2 regions of the Rhizobium sp. N122 genome follow, and region 1 is predicted to be linked to the other one. Evidence: predicted binding sites of a transcription regulator. Region 1 holds the regulator's gene; the other holds the start of a gene.

Region 1 (9,966 bases):
AGCACCGCCGATTGCTCGCCATCCGGCACGATCAGTTTGCCTGATTTGTGCAGGCCGTAGAAGGGCGTGCCTTCCTCGATGGTCAGCTGGTAGAGCGACAGATGGTCGACCGCATAGGAGATCGCCTGCTTGAGCTCCTTTTCCCATTCCTCGACCGTCTGGCCCGGCCGGGCGTAGATCAGGTCGAAGGACATGCGCGGAAAAATCTCGCGCGCCAGCCGGATCGCCTTCAGCGCATCGGCGACATCATGCAGCCGGCCGAGAAATTTCAGATCCCGGTCGTTCAACGCCTGCACGCCGAGCGAGACGCGGTTGACGCCGGCCGCCCGATAGCCGCGGAAGCGGTCGGCCTCGACGCTTGAAGGGTTGGCCTCCATGGTGATCTCGATGCCGGCGGGCACATGCCAGTGCCGGGCAATGCCGTCGAGAATTGAAGAGACCGTTGCCGGGTTCATCAGCGACGGCGTGCCGCCGCCGAGGAAGATGCTGGTGACTGTCTTCGGCCCGCTCATTGCCCGCACCGTCGCCATCTCCCTCAGGAAGGCGGCTGTAAAGCGCTCCTGATCCACCGGCTGGTGGCGCACATGGCTGTTGAAATCGCAATAGGGACACTTTGCCGCGCAGAAGGGCCAATGGACATAGACGCCGAAGCCGGGCTCGCCGGTATCGGGCAGCAGCGCCGCATCGCGCGAGGAGCCTGGCGTATCGAAATTGTCCACTTCGCGACCTTATGCCTCCAGGCAGGTTTCGACAAAGAGTTTGAAGGCGCGGGCCCGGTGCGACAGCGCCTGTGGCTTGCCGATGTTCCAGCCGTGTTTTTCCTCGCCGCTCATCTCGCCGAAGGTGACGCCGTGGCCTTCCGGCTGGAAGACCGGATCATAGCCGAAGCCCTGGGTGCCGCGCGGCGGCCAGACGACATTGCCTTCAACTTCGCCGCGGAAGAGCTCGGTATGGCCGTCCGGCCAGGCGAGGCAAAGCACGCTGACAAAGCGCGCGGTGCGCTGTTCGGGCGCCGTGGCGCCTGCATCCTGCAGCGCCTTTTCCACCTTCGCCATCGCCATGTCGAAATCGCGCGTGCCGTCCGATGTCTCCGCCCAATTGGCGGTGTAGACGCCGGGATCGCCACCGAGCGCATCGACCACCAGCCCGGAATCGTCCGAAAGCGCCGGCATGCCGGCGGCATTGGCGGAGGCGACCGCCTTGATCGTCGCATTCTCCTCGAAGCTGGTGCCGGTTTCGTCAGGTTCGACGAAATTCAGCTCGGCGGCCGATTTGGCGGTGAAGCCGAGCGGCCCGATCAGTTCCTGGATCTCGCGGATCTTGCCGGCATTGTGGCTGGCGACGACAATGGTCTTTGTTTCGAGCTTTCGCATTCAGCTATCCTGTTCGATGCCCCAGATTTTCGCCTCCGCGCATTCGAGGCTGTTTCCCTCAGGATCGCGGAAATAGATGGAGCGGCCGCCGTTCGGCCAGTGCACCTCGGATTCGATCGCCACACCGGCCGCTTTCAGCCGTTCGGCCATCGCATCGATGTTGCGGCCGGACACCCGAAAGCAGGCATGGCCCTCGCCGCTCGTGCCATGCGGCGGCACCTGCAGCGCGTCAGGTGCCGGCGGCTTCACGGTTTCCTCCGGATTGAAGATCAACAGAACGCCGGGGCCGCAGCGGAAGAAGACATGCCGGTTGGCGGCGCGGGTGATCTTTTCGAGCCCGAGAACGCTCTCGTAGAACGCCTCGGCCTTATCGAGATCGCGCGCATAGAGCGCCGTTTCCAACATGCCTTCCAGCATGGAGTTCATCCCGCAATCGCCTGTTTCTGCAGGGCGACGAGTTCGCCGATGCCGTTCTTGGCAAGACCCATCAGCGAGGTGAATTCCTCTTCGCTAAACGGCGTGCCTTCGGCCGTGCCCTGGATCTCGACGATGCCGCCGGCGCCGGTCATGACGAAATTGGCGTCGGTCTCGGCCGAGGAATCCTCGAGGTAATCGAGATCGATCACCGGCTGGCTGGCGAAGACGCCGCAGGAAATGGCGGCGACATGATCCTTCAGGACCCGGTCGACTTTGATCATGTTGCGGCTTTCCATCCATTTCAGGCAATCGTAAAGCGCGATCCAGCCGCCGGTGATCGAGGCTGTACGCGTGCCGCCATCGGCCTGGATGACATCGCAATCAAGGGTGATCTGCCGTTCGCCGAGCGCCTGCAGATCGACGACCGCGCGCAGCGATCGGCCGATCAGCCGCTGGATCTCCTGGGTGCGGCCGCCCTGCTTGCCGGCCGCCGCCTCACGCTTCATGCGCTCGCCGGTCGCCCGCGGCAGCATGCCGTATTCGGCCGTGACCCAGCCCTTGCCGGTATTGCGCAGCCATGGCGGCGTCTTTTCTTCGAGGCTGGCCGTGCAGAGCACATGCGTATCGCCGAACTTCACCAGGCACGAGCCTTCCGCATGCTTGGAAAAATTGCGCTCGAACGAGACCTTGCGCATCTGGTCGATTTTTCTGCCTGAAGGCCGCATTCTTATCTCCTGGGGTTTGTTGACCGCTTCTACGATTGGCGGCGCCCATTTGCAAATTCCCTTTTGCCACGGCTGCGAGTTTGACTTACTTTTCGGGAAGTATCATCAGCGCGGATTCTAAAGCTTCATGGGCATCAGGTCGACATCGGTTTCGGATGCCGTTGCTGCGCTGGACGAGCGCTCCAGGGAAATTTTTCGTCGCATCGTCGAAGGCTATCTGGAGAGCGGTGAGCCGCTCGGGTCGCGCAACCTGTCCCGCCTGCTGCCGATGTCGCTGTCGCCGGCCTCGGTGCGCAACGTCATGAGCGATCTGGAAGATCTTGGCCTGATCTATTCGCCGCATATCAGCGCCGGCCGGCTGCCGACCCAGATCGGCCTGCGTTTCTTCGTCGATGCTTTCATGCAGGTCGGCGATCTCTCCGCCGAGGACCGCGCCAGCATCGACCGTCAGGTGCGGGCCGAAAGCGGCGGCAATCCGGTGGAATCGATGATGAACGAGGCCAGCCGCATGCTGTCCGGCATTTCGCGCGGTGCCGGCCTTGTCATCACCTCGAAAAGCGATCCGGTGCTCAAACATGTCGAGTTCATCCGGCTGGAGCCGACCAAGGCGCTGGCCGTACTCGTCGGTGATCACGATCAGGTGGAAAACCGCATCATCGAGCTGCCGGCGGGCGTCACCTCCTCGCAGCTGGCCGAGGCTGCGAATTTTCTCAACGCCCATATGTCCGGCCAGACCCTGCCGGAGCTGCGCAAACAATTAAGCCAGCTGAAGGACAACGTCCGCCACGAGCTCGATGCCCTGTCGCGCGATCTCGTCGAGCGCGGTATTGCCGTCTGGGCCGGCAGCCCGGACGAGGGCAAGCCGGCGCAACTGATCATCCGCGGCCGCGCCAACCTGCTCGAAGGCCTCGCCGGCGCCGAAGATCTCGACCGGCTGCGCCTGCTGTTCGACGATCTCGAAAAGAAGGACAGCCTGATCGAGATCCTCAATCTCGCCGAAACCGGCTCGGGCGTGCGCATCTTCATCGGTTCGGAAAACAAGCTCTTCTCGCTGTCCGGTTCGTCGCTCATCGTCGCGCCCTATCGTGACGACGACGATCGCATTGTCGGCGCCGTCGGCGTCATCGGCCCGACGCGGCTCAATTATTCCCGCATCGTGCCGATGGTCGATTACACCGCCCAGCTCGTCTCCCGGCTTTCGCGCAATCCGCTTTGACGTGGCTTTGACCAAGACCGCGGAATTTTCGCTTCTTTGTCATGCAGACTTGATTTTTTTCGGTCAAACCTCGATATCGGGCGCATCTGAAGACACCAACCGGAGACCGTCATGACCGATGACACGACGAAAAACGGACCTGACGCAACTGCGGCCGATGCCGCAGCCGACGCTGCCGCCTACGTCGAGAACGATATCGCGCAGGAAGAGGCCCCTCAGCCTGATGCACTCGAGCTTCTGAAAGCCGAAAACGGCGAGCTACGCGACCGCTATCTGCGCCTTGCCGCCGAAATGGACAATCTGCGCCGCCGCACCGAGCGTGAGGTCAAAGACGCCAAGTCCTATTCCGTCGCCGGTTTCGCGCGTGACATGCTGGCCGTCTCGGATAATCTGCGCCGGGCGCTGGATGCCATCCCGCCAGAGGTCAAGGACGCGGCCGATGCCGGCCTGACCACCCTGATCGAGGGCGTGGAGATGACCGAGCGCGCCATGCTGTCGGCGCTCGAGCGCCACGGCGTTCGCAAGCTGGAGCCGGTCGGCCAGAAGTTCGACCCGAATTTCCATCAGGCGATGTTCGAGGTGCCGAACCCCGAGGTGCCGAACAACACCGTCGTCCAGGTCGTGCAGGCAGGCTTTTCCATTGGCGAGCGTGTGCTGCGCCCGGCCATGGTCGGCGTCGCCAAGGGCGGCCCGAAGGCGGCCGAAGCCGAAACCAATTCCGTCTTCGACGAGAAGGACGCCTGAAGTTGTTTTCCTTCTCTTGTGTGAGAGAAGGAAAACCAAAAGATCAGATGCGGGCGAAGCGTTCGATCAGAAGATCGAAGAAACCGTCCGCATCGACATGGCGCATCACCTTCGCATTGCGCTTGCGATCCGTCACATGCCACCAGTCGACCACAGTCATGCCGATGGTGAGTTCGGATTGGACCTCGATCTCGACATTGCAGTCCCGACCCTGGAAAAGCTCCGGCTTCAAGAGGTAAGCGATCACCGTCGGGTCATGCAGCGGCCCGCCGTCGGAGCCGTATTTCTCGATATCGAAGCGCTCGAAGAATTCCAGCATCTCGACCATCGCCTTTGCCGGCGCCGTGCCGATCTCGGCCATGCGCTTCACCCGGTCCTTGCGGGTCAGCAATTGGTGCGTCACGTCGAGCGGCATCATCACGATCGGCACGCCTGAGCGGAAGACGATATCGGCGGCCTCGGGGTCGACATAGATATTGAATTCGGCCGCCGGCGTGATGTTGCCGCCTTCGAAAAAGCCGCCGCCCATCATCACCAGTTCGCGAATGCGCGGGGCGATATCGGGCGCCTTCTGCAAGGCCAAGCCAATATTGGTGAGCGGCCCGAGCGTGCAGAGTGTCACGGTGCCTGCCGGCTCGCGGCGCAGCGTCTCGATGATGAAATCGACGGAATGAACCGGCTGCAGCGCCATCGTCGGCTCGCTGAGTTCAGGACCGTCGAGGCCCGTCTTGCCGTGCACATGTTCGGCGGTCACCAGCTTGCGGGCGATCGGCGCGTCGGCGCCGGCAAAAACCTTGGTCTCCGTCCGGCCGCAGAGTTCGCAGACGATGCGCGCATTGCGGCTGGTCAGCGCCAACGGCACATTGCCGGCGACCGTGGTGATCCCCAGCACCTCGAGCTCGTCGGGGCTGCCGAAGGCCAGCATGATGGCGGCCGCGTCGTCCTGACCGGGATCCGTGTCGATGATGATCTTTCTTGCGCCTGCCATCCGATGCACCGTTTTCTTCATTTCTCGTCGCAAATCGGCACATTGCGCGCCGGCACGTGTTGATGCGAGGCAGCAGGCGCTTTGTCAAGCAGCCCCGGCCGTCACCTTGAAATTGCGGGTGGCGCCGAGACGTCGCCTGCGTCTTGCAGCGCCGGGGTGCTGTCCCCATATTAGCGGCATCCGGATGCTGCCCTTAAGGTCCGGGATGGTCGCTTGCATCAAGGACTTGAAAAGAGATGAGCCGCATTACCCCTTTCGCCAGCCCGCTGCTTCTGGGCTTCGATGCCATGGAAAAGACGCTGGAGCGCATTTCCAAGGCGAGCGACGGATATCCGCCTTACAATATCGAACGCATCGGTGCCGATAGCGGCGCGCCGGAACGTCTGCGCATCACGCTCGCTGTCGCCGGTTTCGGCGAGGACGAACTCGATGTTTCCATCGAGGAAAACCAGCTTCTGATTCGCGGCCGCCAGGTCGAGCAGGGAGAACGGGACTATCTCTATCGCGGCATCGCCGCCCGCCAGTTTCAGCGTACCTTCGTTCTTGCCGACGGCATGCAGGTGCTCGGTGCCGGCCTGAAGAACGGTCTGCTCTCCGTCGATCTAATTCGGCCCGAGCCCGCGCGCATGGTCAAGAAAATTAACATTTCGGTCTCACAGTAGCACAACGGTTTGTCGAACCGTTGGTCCCTTCTTCCGGAGGAACAGGAATGTTGATGAAAGAAGCCACGTCTCACTTGACCAAATCCGAGCTTGCCCACATCGGCAGCGGCGAGGTCGCCTATATCAGAAAAATGCGCACCGAAGAGGTCGCTAAGTGCTTTCCAGAGGCCCCGGATATCGATCCGAACGTCGACCTCTGGGCACTCTTCGGCGCCGACGGCACGCCGATCCTCTTGACGGACAACCGCTCCAGCACCTTCTTCAAGGCTGCCGAAGACGAACTGAAGACGGTCAGCCTGCACTGAGAGTGCCTAATTGTCGGACGCTGCTTCAGGATAGGCTGATCGCCGTTGGTGCTGTGCCTGCGGCCCTCTCATCCGACCCTGCAGGCCACCTTCTCCCCGCTGGGGAGAAGAGGGAGCAAGGCGTTCTGGCACTGCCTAAAACGAACCTGTCTGCTTAAAGGGCAATGCGTCGCTCTGCCCGATGCGGTCAGTCAGACTATTTGCCAGAAGCTCCTGCACGGCGTGAAGGTCGGCCAATATGCACTCGCAGTGACCAAGAATGTCCGGAGTTGGCTGAACGAGATCAGGTACCATCACCATCATCGCCCCTGCGCTCGATCCCGAGAGAACGCCATTTCGCGAGTCTTCGAGGACAACACATTCGGTGATGGGCAAGCCGAGCCGCTCGGCGGCCAGCAGGTATGGATCAGGATGCGGTTTTCCCGAGAGGTAATCGCCGTAGGCGACAATGGTTTGAAAACGACCGTGCAGGCTGGTAGCTGCAAGGTGCTCCTCAACGGTGTTCCGGCTCGATGAGGTTACGATAGCCGAAGGTATTCGTTGCACCTCGAGGAAGGATAGAATTTCCCGCAAGCCGGGCTTCGTTCGCAAGTCTGTTCGAGCCATTTGCGTGAATAGGTCCGATGCCCGCCTCCAGAAATCCTCCAGAGGAGCATCGCTACCTAACTGGGCCAACAAAAGTTCGCGGACACGGGAGGCTGGCAAACCAACGGTTTCGAGATAGACCGACAACGGTAATTCGAACCCTGCATTCCGTGCGGCCGCCATCGTGGCATCTCGATACAAAGCTTCAGTATCGAACATCAAGCCGTCCATGTCGAATAGGATGGCTTTGGGGGTACGCGGCAAGCGCTGCATCGATAGCCTCAGGGAAAGACACTCACTTAACCGCATCTTGCACTGCAGTGGCGCTGCTATGAAAGCAAAAGTTGGATGACCGCAAGGACCGTCCCTGAAACTCAGATCTTCCGGAACGTCAGATAGGCCGAAGACCGGCCCTCGCGTCGGGCCTTGGCCTCGTAGCGTGTGCTCGGCCAGCCCTCATAAGGCGTCAGCCAATCCGAGGCATTGTCGGCCATCCAGTCGAAGCCGCCATGGTCGCGGCATTTGAGCAGCGTCCAGTTGACATAGGTATCGATGTCGGAGGCGAAGCAGAACAGGCCGCCGGGCTTCAGCACGCGATGAAAGCGGTCGAGATTGGTCTTCGAGACGAAGCGCCGTTTCCAGTGCTTCCGCTTCGGCCAGGGGTCGGGATAGAGCAGGTCGATCTGGTCGAGCGAGGCGTCCGGCAGCCAGTCGAGCAATTGCGTCGCGTCGTCATTATAGACGCGGATATTGCGCGCGCCCGTCTCGCCGACGCGCGACAGCAGCTTCTGCATGGAATTGACGAAGGGTTCGACGCCGATAAAGCCGGTGGACGGTCTTTCCAGGGCGCGGTGGATCAGGTGTTCGCCGCCGCCGAAACCGATTTCCAGCCGCAATCTTTCGACCGGAGCCGCAAAAAGGGATGTCAGCGGCTCCAGCGGAGCCGCTGAGAGATCGATAAGGAATGCCGGCAGCAGACTGTTCAGCGTCTCGGCCTGATGTTCACGCAGGGCCTTGCCCTTGCGGCGACCGAAAAAGGCTTCGGTCGCCCGGCCGCGGCGTTCCATATCCGTCATGCTTTATCTCAGGCCTTTAGGCTTTCCTTGAGCGCCTTCACCAGATCGGTGCGCTCCCAGGAGAACGAGCCGTCACGGCCGGCCTTGCGGCCAAAATGGCCGTAGGCGGAGGTCTTGGCGTAGATCGGCTTGTTGAGGTCGAGATGGCGGCGGATGCCCGACGGAGACAGGTCCATGTTCTTGCGGATCGCCGCTTCGACCTGATCTTCGCTGATCTTGCCGGTGCCATGCAGGTCGACATAGATCGACAGCGGCTGGGCGACGCCGATGGCGTAGGAGATCTGGATCGTGCAGCGGTCGGCAAGGCCGGCGGCAACAACGTTTTTCGCCAGATAACGGGCGGCATAGGCGGCCGAACGGTCGACCTTCGTCGTGTCCTTGCCGGAGAATGCACCGCCGCCATGCGGGGCAGCGCCGCCATATGTGTCGACGATGATCTTGCGGCCGGTGAGGCCGGCATCACCGTCCGGTCCGCCGATGACGAACTTGCCGGTCGGGTTGATGTACCACTTGCAATCGTCGGCGATCTTCAGTTCGCCGAGCGCTTCGCGGATATAGGGCTCGACGACGGCGCGGACTTTCTTCGAATCCCAGCTCTCGTCGAGATGCTGGGTCGAAAGCACGATCGAGGTCGCTTCCGACGGCTTGCCGTCGACGTAACGCACGGTGACCTGGCTCTTGGCATCGGGGCCGAGCTTGGCGACTTCGCCGTCGCCCTTTTTGCGGGCGACTGCCAGCAGCTGCAGGATCTTGTGGGAATAATAGATCGGGGCCGGCATCAGATCCGGCGTTTCGCGGCAGGCGTAACCGAACATGATGCCCTGGTCGCCGGCGCCCTCGTCGCCCTGCTGGTCGGCAGCGCTGTCGACGCCCTGCGCGATGTCGGCCGACTGCGAATGCAGGAGCACGTCGATCTTGGCCTTCTTCCAATGGAAGCCGTCCTGCTCGTAGCCGATATCCTTGATGGCGCGGCGGGCGGCGGCCTTGAACTTCGACGGATTGATGACGTCCTTACCGTCCTTGTCCTTTTTCATCAGGCTCGGGGGAAGGCGGACTTCACCGGCGATGACGACGCGGTTGGTGGTCGCCAGCGTTTCGCAGGCAATGCGCACGCCCCAGGGGTTGACGCCTGTCTTGGCCGCTTCGCGGTAGACCAGATCGACGATCTCGTCGGAGATGCGGTCACAGACCTTGTCAGGGTGACCTTCGGCAACAGATTCGCTGGTAAAGAGATAATTTGCGCGCATTCCGGGATTCCCCTCAAAGAACAAAAGCTAGCTAGTAGGTACTCAGTTCGAGGCCCGATGACAAGCGCAGAAGGACATAAATATATCTTTATATCCGCGACAAAGTGACAAATTTTGCCCTAAAAACGCAAAAAAGGCGGCCTTTCGACCGCCTTTCGGGTTTTGCGATGGGTGTGGCTCAGTCGGAATCGGCCTCGGCTGCCAGAGCCTTCACCAGCTCCACGACCTTGCGGCGAACCTTCGGATCGGAAATCTTGACGAAGGCGCGGTTGAGCTGCAGTCCTTCGGACGAGGAGAGGAAATCGACGACGTAATTCGAGCTGGAGGCTTCCGCCATGCCGCCGCCGGCGCCGGAATGTTCGCCGGGTGCGTCCTCGAAGAAAAAGGAAACCGGAACATTGAGGATGTTCGAGATATTCTGCAGGCGGCTTGCGCCGACGCGGTTGGTGCCCTTTTCGTATTTCTGGATCTGCTGGAAGGTGATGCCGAGGCTTTCGCCGAGCTTTTCCTGGCTCATGCCCAGCATTGTGCGGCGAAGGCGAATACGGCTGCCAACATGGATGTCGATCGGATTCGGCTTCTTTTTGTTTTCAATCATGGTCGTGCCCTAGCTAAGAATTTCAACCTG
Region 2 (9,966 bases), on a different contig from region 1:
ACCGAGCGTTTCCAGGATGCGGGCCTTCAGCGGCGCCGGCGTCAGACGGAAGACCGGCGCCTCAGGCCGGAAGACCGTGCGCGGATGCGGCTCGAAGGTCAGCACCAGAGCGGGAATGCCGCGCGCCCTGGAGATTTCCAGCGCGCGGCTGAGCACAGACTGGTGGCCCCGGTGCACGCCGTCGAAATTGCCGATGGCGATGACACCGCCCTTAAGGTGGGCGGGCAAGGGTTCCCGGGTTTCATTGCGGTGGAAGACGGTCATCGGCTGGCTTCTCTTTATGCGAGGCGTGTCTTCATGCAAGGCGGGGCATCCACCACTTCGGCGCGGCTTTTTCCCGATCGAGATAGGCGTTGAGGATCGCCTCGTCGGTCTCGCCGTTCAAGGTATATTCCTTGGCGTGGATACCGCCGCTGATGTAGAGAAGGTCGAGGCCGTAATTCAAGGCGCCGCGCACATCGGTCGGCATGCCGTCGCCGATTGCCAGCACGCGCTCGACCGGGAAATCGCCGCGCAGCTCGCGGGCCGCGGAGAGCGTCGCCTCATAGATCGGCCGGTGCGGTTTGCCGGCGATGCGGGTGCTGCCGCCCAGCTGCTCGTAATAGGCGGCCATGGCGCCGGCGCAGGGAATGATGCGGTGGCCGCGCTCGACGACAAGGTCGGGATTGGCACAGATCATCGGCACCTGGCGGGCTTTGAATTCCAGAAGCATCTCGGTGTAATCTTCCGGCTTCTCGGTCTCATCGTCGAAAAAGCCGGTGCAGACGAGCGATTGCGCTTCTTCAGCCGGCCGGCGCTCGACGCCGATGCCTTCGAGAAGCGCCTTGTCGCGCTCGGGGCCGAGCAGAAAGACCGTCTTCGGCCCTTCGGCGATCAGCCGACGGGTGACGTCGCCCGAGGTGACGATCCGGTCATAAGCGCCGTCGGGAACGCCGATCTGGCGCAGTTGCTCGACCACCTGCCAGGAAAGGCGCGGCGAATTGGTGATGAGGACGACGGCGACGCCGCCGGCGCGGGCCGCTTCAAGGGCAGCGGCGGCCTTCGGAAACGGATCGACGCCGTTGTGAACGACACCCCAGACATCGCAGAGCACCACGTCATAATGACCTGTTATCTCCGAGAAGTTTTCGATCCGCCTGGCCATTCCGATTTCCCGATTTGCTTCAGTCACCGGTGACATTGCAAAGGCGCAAGGCGATGGCAAGGCATTTTCTTCGCCATTCTGCAACGGGCCGGATTTCGGCGGCAATCTCTGCAATTCTCCGGCCTCTTCACAATTCCGGCACAAAAATTCGTGATGGCTCTCATTGACTCCTCTTGGAGCCATCCCTAAATGCTCGTCGCTAGCACTCACCGCAAGGGAGTGCTAACATCTATCCATGTGGGCCGCTCCGGTCCGCGAATGTCATTCGATCGAGGGATTAGACAATGGCAAGCACCAACTTCCGCCCCCTTCACGACCGCGTCGTTGTTCGCCGCGTTGAGTCCGAAGCCAAGACCAAGGGTGGCATCATCATTCCCGATACCGCCAAGGAAAAGCCGCAGGAAGGCGAAATCGTCGCCGTCGGTTCCGGCGCTCGTGACGAGTCCGGCAAGGTCGTCGCACTCGACGTCAAGGCTGGCGACCGCATCCTGTTCGGCAAGTGGTCCGGCACCGAAGTCAAGATCGACGGCGAAGACCTTCTGATCATGAAGGAAGCCGACATTATGGGCATCATCGGCTGATCAGCCGCTGGCCTTTCCGACGTAGCCGACGGGTCCCAGAACCCGGACACTCGAATTGAGGAGTTTCAATCATGGCATCTAAAGAAATCAAGTTTGGTCGCACCGCGCGCGAAAAGATGCTGCGTGGCGTCGACATTCTCGCCGATGCAGTCAAGGTAACGCTCGGCCCCAAGGGCCGTAACGTCATCATCGACAAGTCCTTCGGCGCTCCGCGCATCACCAAGGACGGCGTTTCCGTCGCCAAGGAAATCGAACTCGAAGACAAGTTCGAAAACATGGGCGCCCAGATGGTCCGCGAAGTCGCTTCGAAGACCAACGACATCGCCGGCGACGGCACCACGACTGCAACCGTTCTTGCCCAGGCGATCGTTCGCGAAGGCAACAAAGCCGTTGCAGCCGGCATGAACCCGATGGACCTGAAGCGCGGTATCGACCTCGCTGTTGCCGACGTCGTGAAGGATCTCCAGGCCAAGGCCAAGAAGATCTCCACCTCCGAAGAAGTCGCACAGGTCGGCACGATCTCGGCAAACGGCGACAAGCAGGTCGGTCTCGACATTGCCGAAGCCATGCAGAAGGTCGGCAACGAAGGCGTCATCACGGTTGAAGAAGCCAAGACCGCCGAAACCGAACTCGAAGTCGTCGAAGGCATGCAGTTCGACCGCGGCTACCTCAGCCCCTACTTCGTGACCAACCCGGAAAAGATGATCGCCGACCTCGAAGACGTCTTCATTCTCCTTCACGAGAAGAAGCTCTCGAACCTGCAGTCGATGCTTCCGGTTCTCGAAGCCGTCGTTCAGACCGGCAAGCCGCTCCTCATCATCGCTGAAGACGTCGAAGGCGAAGCTCTTGCTACGCTCGTCGTCAACAAGCTGCGCGGCGGCCTGAAGATCGCTGCCGTCAAGGCGCCTGGCTTCGGCGACCGCCGCAAGGCCATGCTCGAAGACATCGCCATCCTGACCGGCGGCACCGTGATCTCCGAAGACCTCGGCATTAAGCTGGAATCCGTCACGCTCGACATGCTCGGCCGTGCGAAGAAGGTTTCGATCTCCAAGGAAAACACCACGATCGTCGACGGTTCGGGCGCCAAGTCCGACATCGAAGGCCGTGTTGCCCAGATCAAGGCCCAGATCGAAGAAACCACCTCCGACTACGACCGCGAGAAGCTGCAGGAACGTCTTGCCAAGCTCGCCGGCGGCGTTGCCGTCATCCGCGTCGGCGGCTCGACGGAAGTCGAAGTGAAGGAAAAGAAGGACCGCATCGACGACGCGCTCAACGCGACGCGCGCTGCCGTTCAGGAAGGCATCGTCCCCGGCGGCGGTATCGCTCTGCTGCGCTCCTCCACGAAGATCACCGTCAAGGGTGCAAACGACGACCAGGAAGCCGGCATCAACATCGTTCGCCGCGCCCTCCAGTCGCTGGTTCGCCAGATCGCTGAAAACGCAGGCGACGAAGCCTCGATCGTTGTCGGCAAGGTCCTCGACAAGAATGAAGACAACTTCGGCTACAACGCCCAGACGTCTGAATTCGGCGACATGATCGGCATGGGCATCGTCGACCCGCTCAAGGTCGTTCGTACCGCGCTGCAGAACGCCGCTTCTGTCGCATCGCTGCTGATCACCACCGAAGCCATGATCGCCGAACTGCCGAAGAAGGATGCCCCTGCCGGCATGCCTGGCGGCATGGGCGGCATGGGCGGAATGGACATGATGTGATAGGCCATAGGCCTTTCACAGCATCGTTCATGAATCCGCCCATCATCTAAAATGGTTCAGCGCGTCAAGCGCGCTGAACTGGCGGAATGGACATGATGTGATAGGCGAAAGCCTGCACACATTCCGATATCCGGAACAGGAAGGGCGGCCCTCGGGTCGCCCTTTTCTTTTTGCCGCAAGCTTTGCTCGAAACGATTCGATCCGTTGCGCGCTATTTTGTGCCGCGCATCGTATGCGCCGACCGGCCAAGCTTTCGCGAGGCTTGCGCCGCTGTTTGTTTTTCTCTCCACGCAACATGCGGGCAATCGTCGGCTTGCGGGGATTTATCTCCCGCCAAGTGAGGCGAAACGGGGGGAAAACGCCTAAAATTGAACTCCCGGCCTCCATTCTCCCCAAGTGGCGCGGGGCTGCCGACATCTCCGGCAAAAGGATCTCGATCCGAACACCCCTTAAAAAGCCGTTGCCGTTTGTGCAAAAGTTCCTATAAATCCGCGCTGCAATTGAGCGCGCCCGGCGATCATTTTCGCTGTCAGACGAGCGCGGGAAGGCGATGCCAGAATAGTCGGTGTCGACGGGCTCCGGTTTGGAGGCTCGGATAGCCGTGGCAATGATCGCTGCTATGGGTGCGGGCATTATGCCCGCTGCTGCATAAGCCTGTCTCTAGTGTTTGCCGAGCGTGCGGCGGAGGAGCCGCATGCGAACGAGGGAACGCCTGTGTTTAAGATTGCCAAAGCCAATGCAGCCGTGCCGTTGCTGCCCGGCTCGATGAACGACAATAATCAACAGCACGAGATGCTGGCGCAGTTTTCCGTTTCCGAAAGCTGGACCGGCGATCTGGCGAGCGGCGTGCTTCGTCTCGGCAAGTGGAGCGCCATGCTGCACGGCCTCTCCGCAGAGGAATGCGGATTGCTGAACCTGATACGATGCTACGATTCCGGAGACCGCAGTCACGTGCTGGAACTGTTCGAACAGGCGGCAACACACTGCTCCTCCTTCTGCTTTTCGACGACGATCATCATGCCCAACGGCCTGCGCCAGCCGCTGTTCTGCATGGGCGAGTCAAACGGGCTCGAGGAGAAATACAGCGGCAGCATGGCCGGCGTCTTCGTCTTTCCGCGCTTCAAGCTCGAAGGTGCGAGGCAGATTGCCAACCGGCAATAGAGGCGGGCGGGAACGTCTGCCCCTCACCCTAACCCTCTCCCCGTTTTACGGGGAGAGGGGACGTGCCCTGCGCGAGGTAAGTGGCTAACAGAGAGGTAGCGGCATATCCCTTCGCCCCGCGTGCGGGGAGAAGGTGCCGGCAGGCGGATGAGGGGCAGGCGGCGATCTCTGGCCGTCAACTACTCCGGCTTGACCGGAATATTGAGCCCCTTCTCGCTGGCCGGGCGGGCGATGCAGCGTTGCAGCCAATCCGAAACGGCGGGGAAACTCGCATAGTCCAGAACCTCGCGGCCACCATAGAAGATGTCGGCGCCGCGGACCCAGGTGAAGGTGGTGATGTCGGCGATCGTATACTGATCGCCCATGATCCACTGCCGGCCCTTCAGCCGGCCTTCGAGCACGCCGAGCAGCCGCTTGGACTCATCGCGATAGCGCTCCACCGGATAGGAATTGTTGGCGACCTTGTCGGCGGCGAATTTATAGAAATGGCCGAACTGGCCGAACATCGGGCCGATGCCGGCCATCTGGAAAAACACCCACTGAATGCATTCGTAGCGGCCGCCGGCATTCTCGGGGATGAGCTTGCCAGTCTTTTCCGCGAGATAGAGCAGGATGGCGCCGGATTCGAAAAGGCCGATCGGTTTGCCATCAGGCCCGTTCGGATCAATGATCGCCGGAATGCGGCCGTTCGGATTGAGAGATTCGAATTCGGGCGACTTCTGCTCGTTGACGGCGAAGGAAATATAATGCGGCTCATAGGCGAGCCCGAGCTCTTCGAGAGCGACCGAAACCTTCACCCCGTTCGGCGTCTGCAGAGAATAGAGCTGGATGATGTCGGAATTTTTAGCGGGCCAGCGCGTCGTGATCGGAAAAGCGGAAAGATCTGCCATCGGATTCTCCTTGTTGGGTGGCGACCATAAAAGACCGGCTTTGTGAAAGGCAAGCGACGACGGCAGGACATTGTTTCATATTATTGAACAAACTGTCCGCTTCCGTTTATCTTTCCACAATAGAAGAAAAAAGCGACATAGGAGGCATCCGAGGTCCATCCGGTGCCGGGGCACCAAGATCTCCAGAGTCCTTCAAACGGAGACAATATCCATGTCGAACGCCATCATCCTGATTGCCCGCATTCTTCTTTCCTTCATGTTCATCCTTTCCGGCTTCATGAAGCTCACCGATCCTGCCGGTACTGCGGGCATGATCGCCGGTGCCGGCCTGCCGGCAGCAACCCTGTTGGCCTATGTCGCAGGCCTTTTCGAACTGCTGGCAGGCCTTGCGGTTCTCACCGGCTTCCAGGTCCGCATCGCCGGTTGGCTGCTCGCCGCCTTCTGTGTCTTCACGGGCGTTGCCTTCCACCTGCCCTACGCAAGCGGCACGGAACTCGTGAACATTCTCAACCAGATCATGGTCATGAAGAACATCACCCTGGCCGGCGCGTACATCCTGCTCGCCACCGTCGGTGCTGGCGCCTATTCGATTGACGCCCGCCGCGGCGCCTATGCGGCTGCCTGATCCAGCAGACATCCTCCCAGACATGAGAGAACCCGCCGTCATTGAATTGACGGCGGGTTCTCTTATGCATTGACGGCTAGGATCAGAGGGCGGCGCGCACTGCGTCGATGATTGCCTGGACAACCGGCTCGTCGGCATGGCTCTGCTTGCGGGCGCGCACGAGGCAGGCCTGCGAATGCAGGATGACGCCGTCCTGGAGCACCTTCAGGTGGTTGGCGCGCAGGGTCGAGCCGGTGGAGGTGATGTCGACGATGATATCGGCCGAGCCTGAGGCCGGAGCACCCTCGGTGGCGCCGAGGCTTTCGACGATGCGATAAAGCTGGATGCCGTGCTGGCTCGAAAAGAACTGCTGGGTCAGGCGCCAGTATTTGGTGGCGATGGCCAGACGCCTGGAATGACGGGCGCGAAAATCGGCGGCGACGTCGCCGAGATCGGCCATGGTCTCGACATCCAGCCAGATCTCCGGCACGGCGACGACGACATCGGCATGGCCGAAGCCGAGGCGGGCGCAGAATTCGACGCGCTTGTCGACTTCGGCAAAACCCTCCCGCATCAGATCCTCGCCGGTGACGCCGAAATCGACGGTGCCGTTGCCGAGTTCGCGGGAAATCTCGGAGGCCGAGAGGAAGGCGACTTCCACATCGTCCCAGCCTTCGACGCGGCCGCGATAGGAGCGGTCGTTGCCGACGGCCGTGATCGGCATGCCGGCCCGCTCGAAGATCGCCGAAGCGTCGTCCTTCATCCGGCCTTTGGAAGGAAGCGCGATGGTGATGGTCATGCGGCTGCCCTTTCGGTTTCGATGCGGTCGAGCCAGAAGGAGAAGCCGACGGCCGGAATGCGGTCGGTCGCGCCTAGGAAGGTCAAGAGCCTGTCGAAGCGGCCGCCGCCGGCCAGAACCGCGCTCGATCCCTCAGCCGTCACCTCGAAGACGAGGCCGGTATAATAATCCAGCGGCCGTCCGAAGGCGGCGCGATAATCCAGGCACGACAGATCGACGCCGGCATCGGCAAGGGCGCCGACGCGACCGTTGAAACGGGAGAGTGCATTGCCGAGCTTCAGGCCGGCAGCATCGGCAAAACCGGCGAGCGCCGCCGACGCATTGACGAGCGGCACGTCGAGCGACAGGAACTCTTCCAGCACATGGAAGGCGGCATCGTCGAGACGCGTCTCGGAAAGGATGAGCTTTTCCTTGAGCCGCCGGGCAATCTCCAGCGGCGAGCGGCTGGCATTGGTCGAATAGCCCGTCGCCTGCATCTCCTGCTCGATATGGGAGACCAGCGCCTGCTCGTCGCCTGATGCGACAAGCTTTGCGATATCGTCGTCCAGCCCGGTGACGAATTGCGGGCTGACGAGACCGGCCAGCAGCGCTTCGAGCTGCGTCATGTTGCCGAAGGCATGGATCAGCCGCTTCTGCCAGCCGAGCGGCAGGCCGAGAGCCTGAACGACCGCCTCGAACACCGCCTGGTCGCCGAGCGTCACCGACAGGCGCCGGCCCGGCAGCAGGCGGGCGAGAATGCCGGTGGCGTCGCCGATGGCGCGAGCGTCGGCGCTCGGTATGTTGATATCGCCGAGATCCTCGATGCCGGCCTGGTAGAATTCGTTGGCGCCGTCGCGGCGCTGGCGGAAGACCTCGCCGAGATAGGCGTAACGCTTCGGCGTCCCGGTCGCCGTCTCGATGTGGCGCAGACAGACCGGGATGGTGAATTCGGGACGCAGGCAGAGGCTGGCGCCAGTCTCGCTCTCCGTCATGAAGATGCGGCGGCGCAGATCCTCGCCGGCGATATCGAGGAAGGGTTCGGCCGGCTGAATGACCGGCGTATCGATGCGCTCGGCCTTGCGGGCGTCGAATTCGGCAAGCAGCTCAGTGGAGAATTCGGGGAGATTGATCAGGGGCATGGTGTCGCTCCCGGGAAAAGTCCCCTCCCCAACCCCTCCCCACAAGGGGGAGGGACTAATTCGCGGCGGTCGTCGAAACAAATCGAGAGGACCTCCGATGAAGCGAATGCTGCGTTGGGCACAGCGGCGCCACGTAAAGCCCCTCCCCCTTGTGGGGAGGGGTTGGGGAGGGGTTTACTGCGCATCACCCGCCCTCTTCCGATCCTCCGCCTGCGCCGCAAGAATTTCCCTCACCTTGGCGACCAAGTCGGGTTCCGGCACCGTCTCCTGCGCCACGCGGGCTTCGCGCCAGCTGGCATTGTCCTCGATCTCGCCGGAGAGCCGCTTGCCCTCGATCAGATCCTTGATCTGCACGACGCCGGTGGCGCGCTCGTCGCCGCCCTGGATGATGGCGACGGGGCAGCCGCGGCGGTCGGCATATTTCAGCTGGTTGCCGAACTTCTTCCAATTGCCCTGGAACATCTCGGCGCGGATGCCGGCGGCGCGCAGCTGCTGCGTCATCTTCTGATAGCGGCCCATCGCCTCGACATCGCCATCCATGACGGTCACCAGCACCGGCTCGATCACTTCGCTGGCGCCGAGTTTGCCGAGGTTCTTCAGCGCCGTCATCAACCGGGAGACGCCGATCGAAAAACCCGTCGCGGGAACCGGCTGGCCCATGAAGCGGGAAACCAGGCCATCATAGCGCCCACCGCCGCCGACCGACCCGAAGACGACCTTTTCGCCCTTTTCATTGGTGACGTCGAAGCTCAACTCGGCCTCATAGACCGGGCCCGTATAATATTCGAGGCCGCGCACGACGGAGGGATCGATCTTGATACGATCGGACTGGTAGCCGGCGCTCGCAACAAGCGCGCCGATGAAGTTCAGTTCCTCGACGCCTTCGCCGCCCTTCGACGTTCCGGCAACGAGTTCGGCGAGCTGGGCAGCGCTTTCGGCATAATCCTTGATGCCGACGAAGAAAAGCACCTTGTCGATCTGCGCCTGGTCGAGACCGGCGCCCTTGGTGAAGTCGCCGGACTCATCCTTGCGGCCGGGCCCGAGCAGCAGGGCAACGCCCTCAGGCCCGAACTTGTCGAGCTTGTCGATGGCGCGCAGCACGTTCAGCCGCTGGCCCGCCTTGTCGTCGCCGCCGAGGCCGATCGCCTCCAGCACGCCGTCCAGGACCTTGCGGTTGTTGACGCGGATGATGTAGTCGCCGCGCTTGATGCCGAGCGCTTCAAGCGTATCGGCCATCATCATGCACATTTCGGCATCAGCCTGGACACCCGGCGCGCCGACGGTATCGGCATCGAACTGCATAAACTGGCGGAAGCGGCCGGGGCCTGGCTTCTCGTTGCGGAAGACGTAACCGGCGCGATAGGTGCGGTAGGGCAGTTGGATTTCGTTGAAATTCTCGGCGACATGGCGGGCGAGCGGCGCCGTCAGATCGTAGCGCAGCGACATCCATTGCTCGTCGTCGTCCTGCAGCGAGAACACGCCCTCGTTCGGCCGGTCGCTGTCGGGCAAGAACTTGCCGAGCGCATCGGTATATTCGAACTGCGGCGTTTCGAGCGGGTCGAAACCATAATGCTCGTAGACTTCCCGGATCTTTGCCGTCATCTCGTTGACGGCGCGGATATCGCCGGCCGTCCGGTCGACGAAGCCGCGCGGCAGGCGGGCCTTGAGCTTTTGCGGTTTCTTCTGCTTGTCGTTCATTTCCGGGAATTCCGCTGACTGTGACAGTGGCGGTTTCCTAGCGGATTGGGCGGGGAGCGGCAAGGGCGAAGGGTCTTGAAGCCGCAAGCCGAATCGATTGAAGCAGAGGCGCCTATCAGAATGCGGATATGCTCATGATCACCGAAACGCTTCTTTATGCCGCGACATGGCCGCTGACCGGCAATCCGCATCGAAAGTTCATCCGCTATTCCGTCAATCTCTGGTCACGGGCCGGGCGCTGCGCCCGGGATTGGGCCGA

The links. Region 1 encodes HrcA, which represses chaperone genes, less so after heat shock. Its sites were predicted from a motif close to GTTAGCACTCNCNNNNNGNGAGTGCTAAC; they were not measured.
Region 2: a site for HrcA is predicted at 1,343-1,371, ahead of groES (co-chaperone GroES). Genes of this name have one in related genera too.

The regions. Positions count from the first base shown of each region.
Region 1 is NZ_LOKU01000056.1:118,462-128,427, reverse strand. It holds gene hemW (radical SAM family heme chaperone HemW) at 1-719, opposite strand, end outside; gene rdgB (RdgB/HAM1 family non-canonical purine NTP pyrophosphatase) at 729-1,373, opposite strand; gene ATY75_RS27955 (VOC family protein) at 1,374-1,799, opposite strand; gene rph (ribonuclease PH) at 1,796-2,515, opposite strand; gene hrcA (heat-inducible transcriptional repressor HrcA) at 2,643-3,731, shown strand; gene grpE (nucleotide exchange factor GrpE) at 3,843-4,475, shown strand; gene ATY75_RS27935 (nucleoside hydrolase) at 4,519-5,463, opposite strand; gene ATY75_RS27930 (Hsp20 family protein) at 5,700-6,125, shown strand; gene ATY75_RS27925 (DUF1150 family protein) at 6,173-6,430, shown strand; gene ATY75_RS27920 (HAD family phosphatase) at 6,566-7,288, opposite strand; gene ATY75_RS27915 (tRNA (guanosine(46)-N(7))-methyltransferase TrmB) at 7,390-8,091, opposite strand; gene metK (methionine adenosyltransferase) at 8,100-9,338, opposite strand; gene ATY75_RS27905 (helix-turn-helix domain-containing protein) at 9,517-9,936, opposite strand.
Region 2 is NZ_LOKU01000026.1:32,733-42,698, forward strand. It holds gene ATY75_RS19600 (bifunctional riboflavin kinase/FAD synthetase) at 1-264, opposite strand, end outside; gene ATY75_RS19605 (TIGR01459 family HAD-type hydrolase) at 296-1,144, opposite strand; gene groES (co-chaperone GroES) at 1,429-1,725, shown strand; gene groL (chaperonin GroEL) at 1,797-3,437, shown strand; gene ATY75_RS19620 (hypothetical protein) at 4,152-4,598, shown strand; gene ATY75_RS19625 (glutathione binding-like protein) at 4,778-5,488, opposite strand; gene ATY75_RS19630 (DoxX family protein) at 5,700-6,113, shown strand; gene hisG (ATP phosphoribosyltransferase) at 6,196-6,891, opposite strand; gene ATY75_RS19640 (ATP phosphoribosyltransferase regulatory subunit) at 6,888-8,009, opposite strand; gene hisS (histidine--tRNA ligase) at 8,184-9,707, opposite strand; gene ATY75_RS19650 (hypothetical protein) at 9,842-9,966, shown strand, end outside.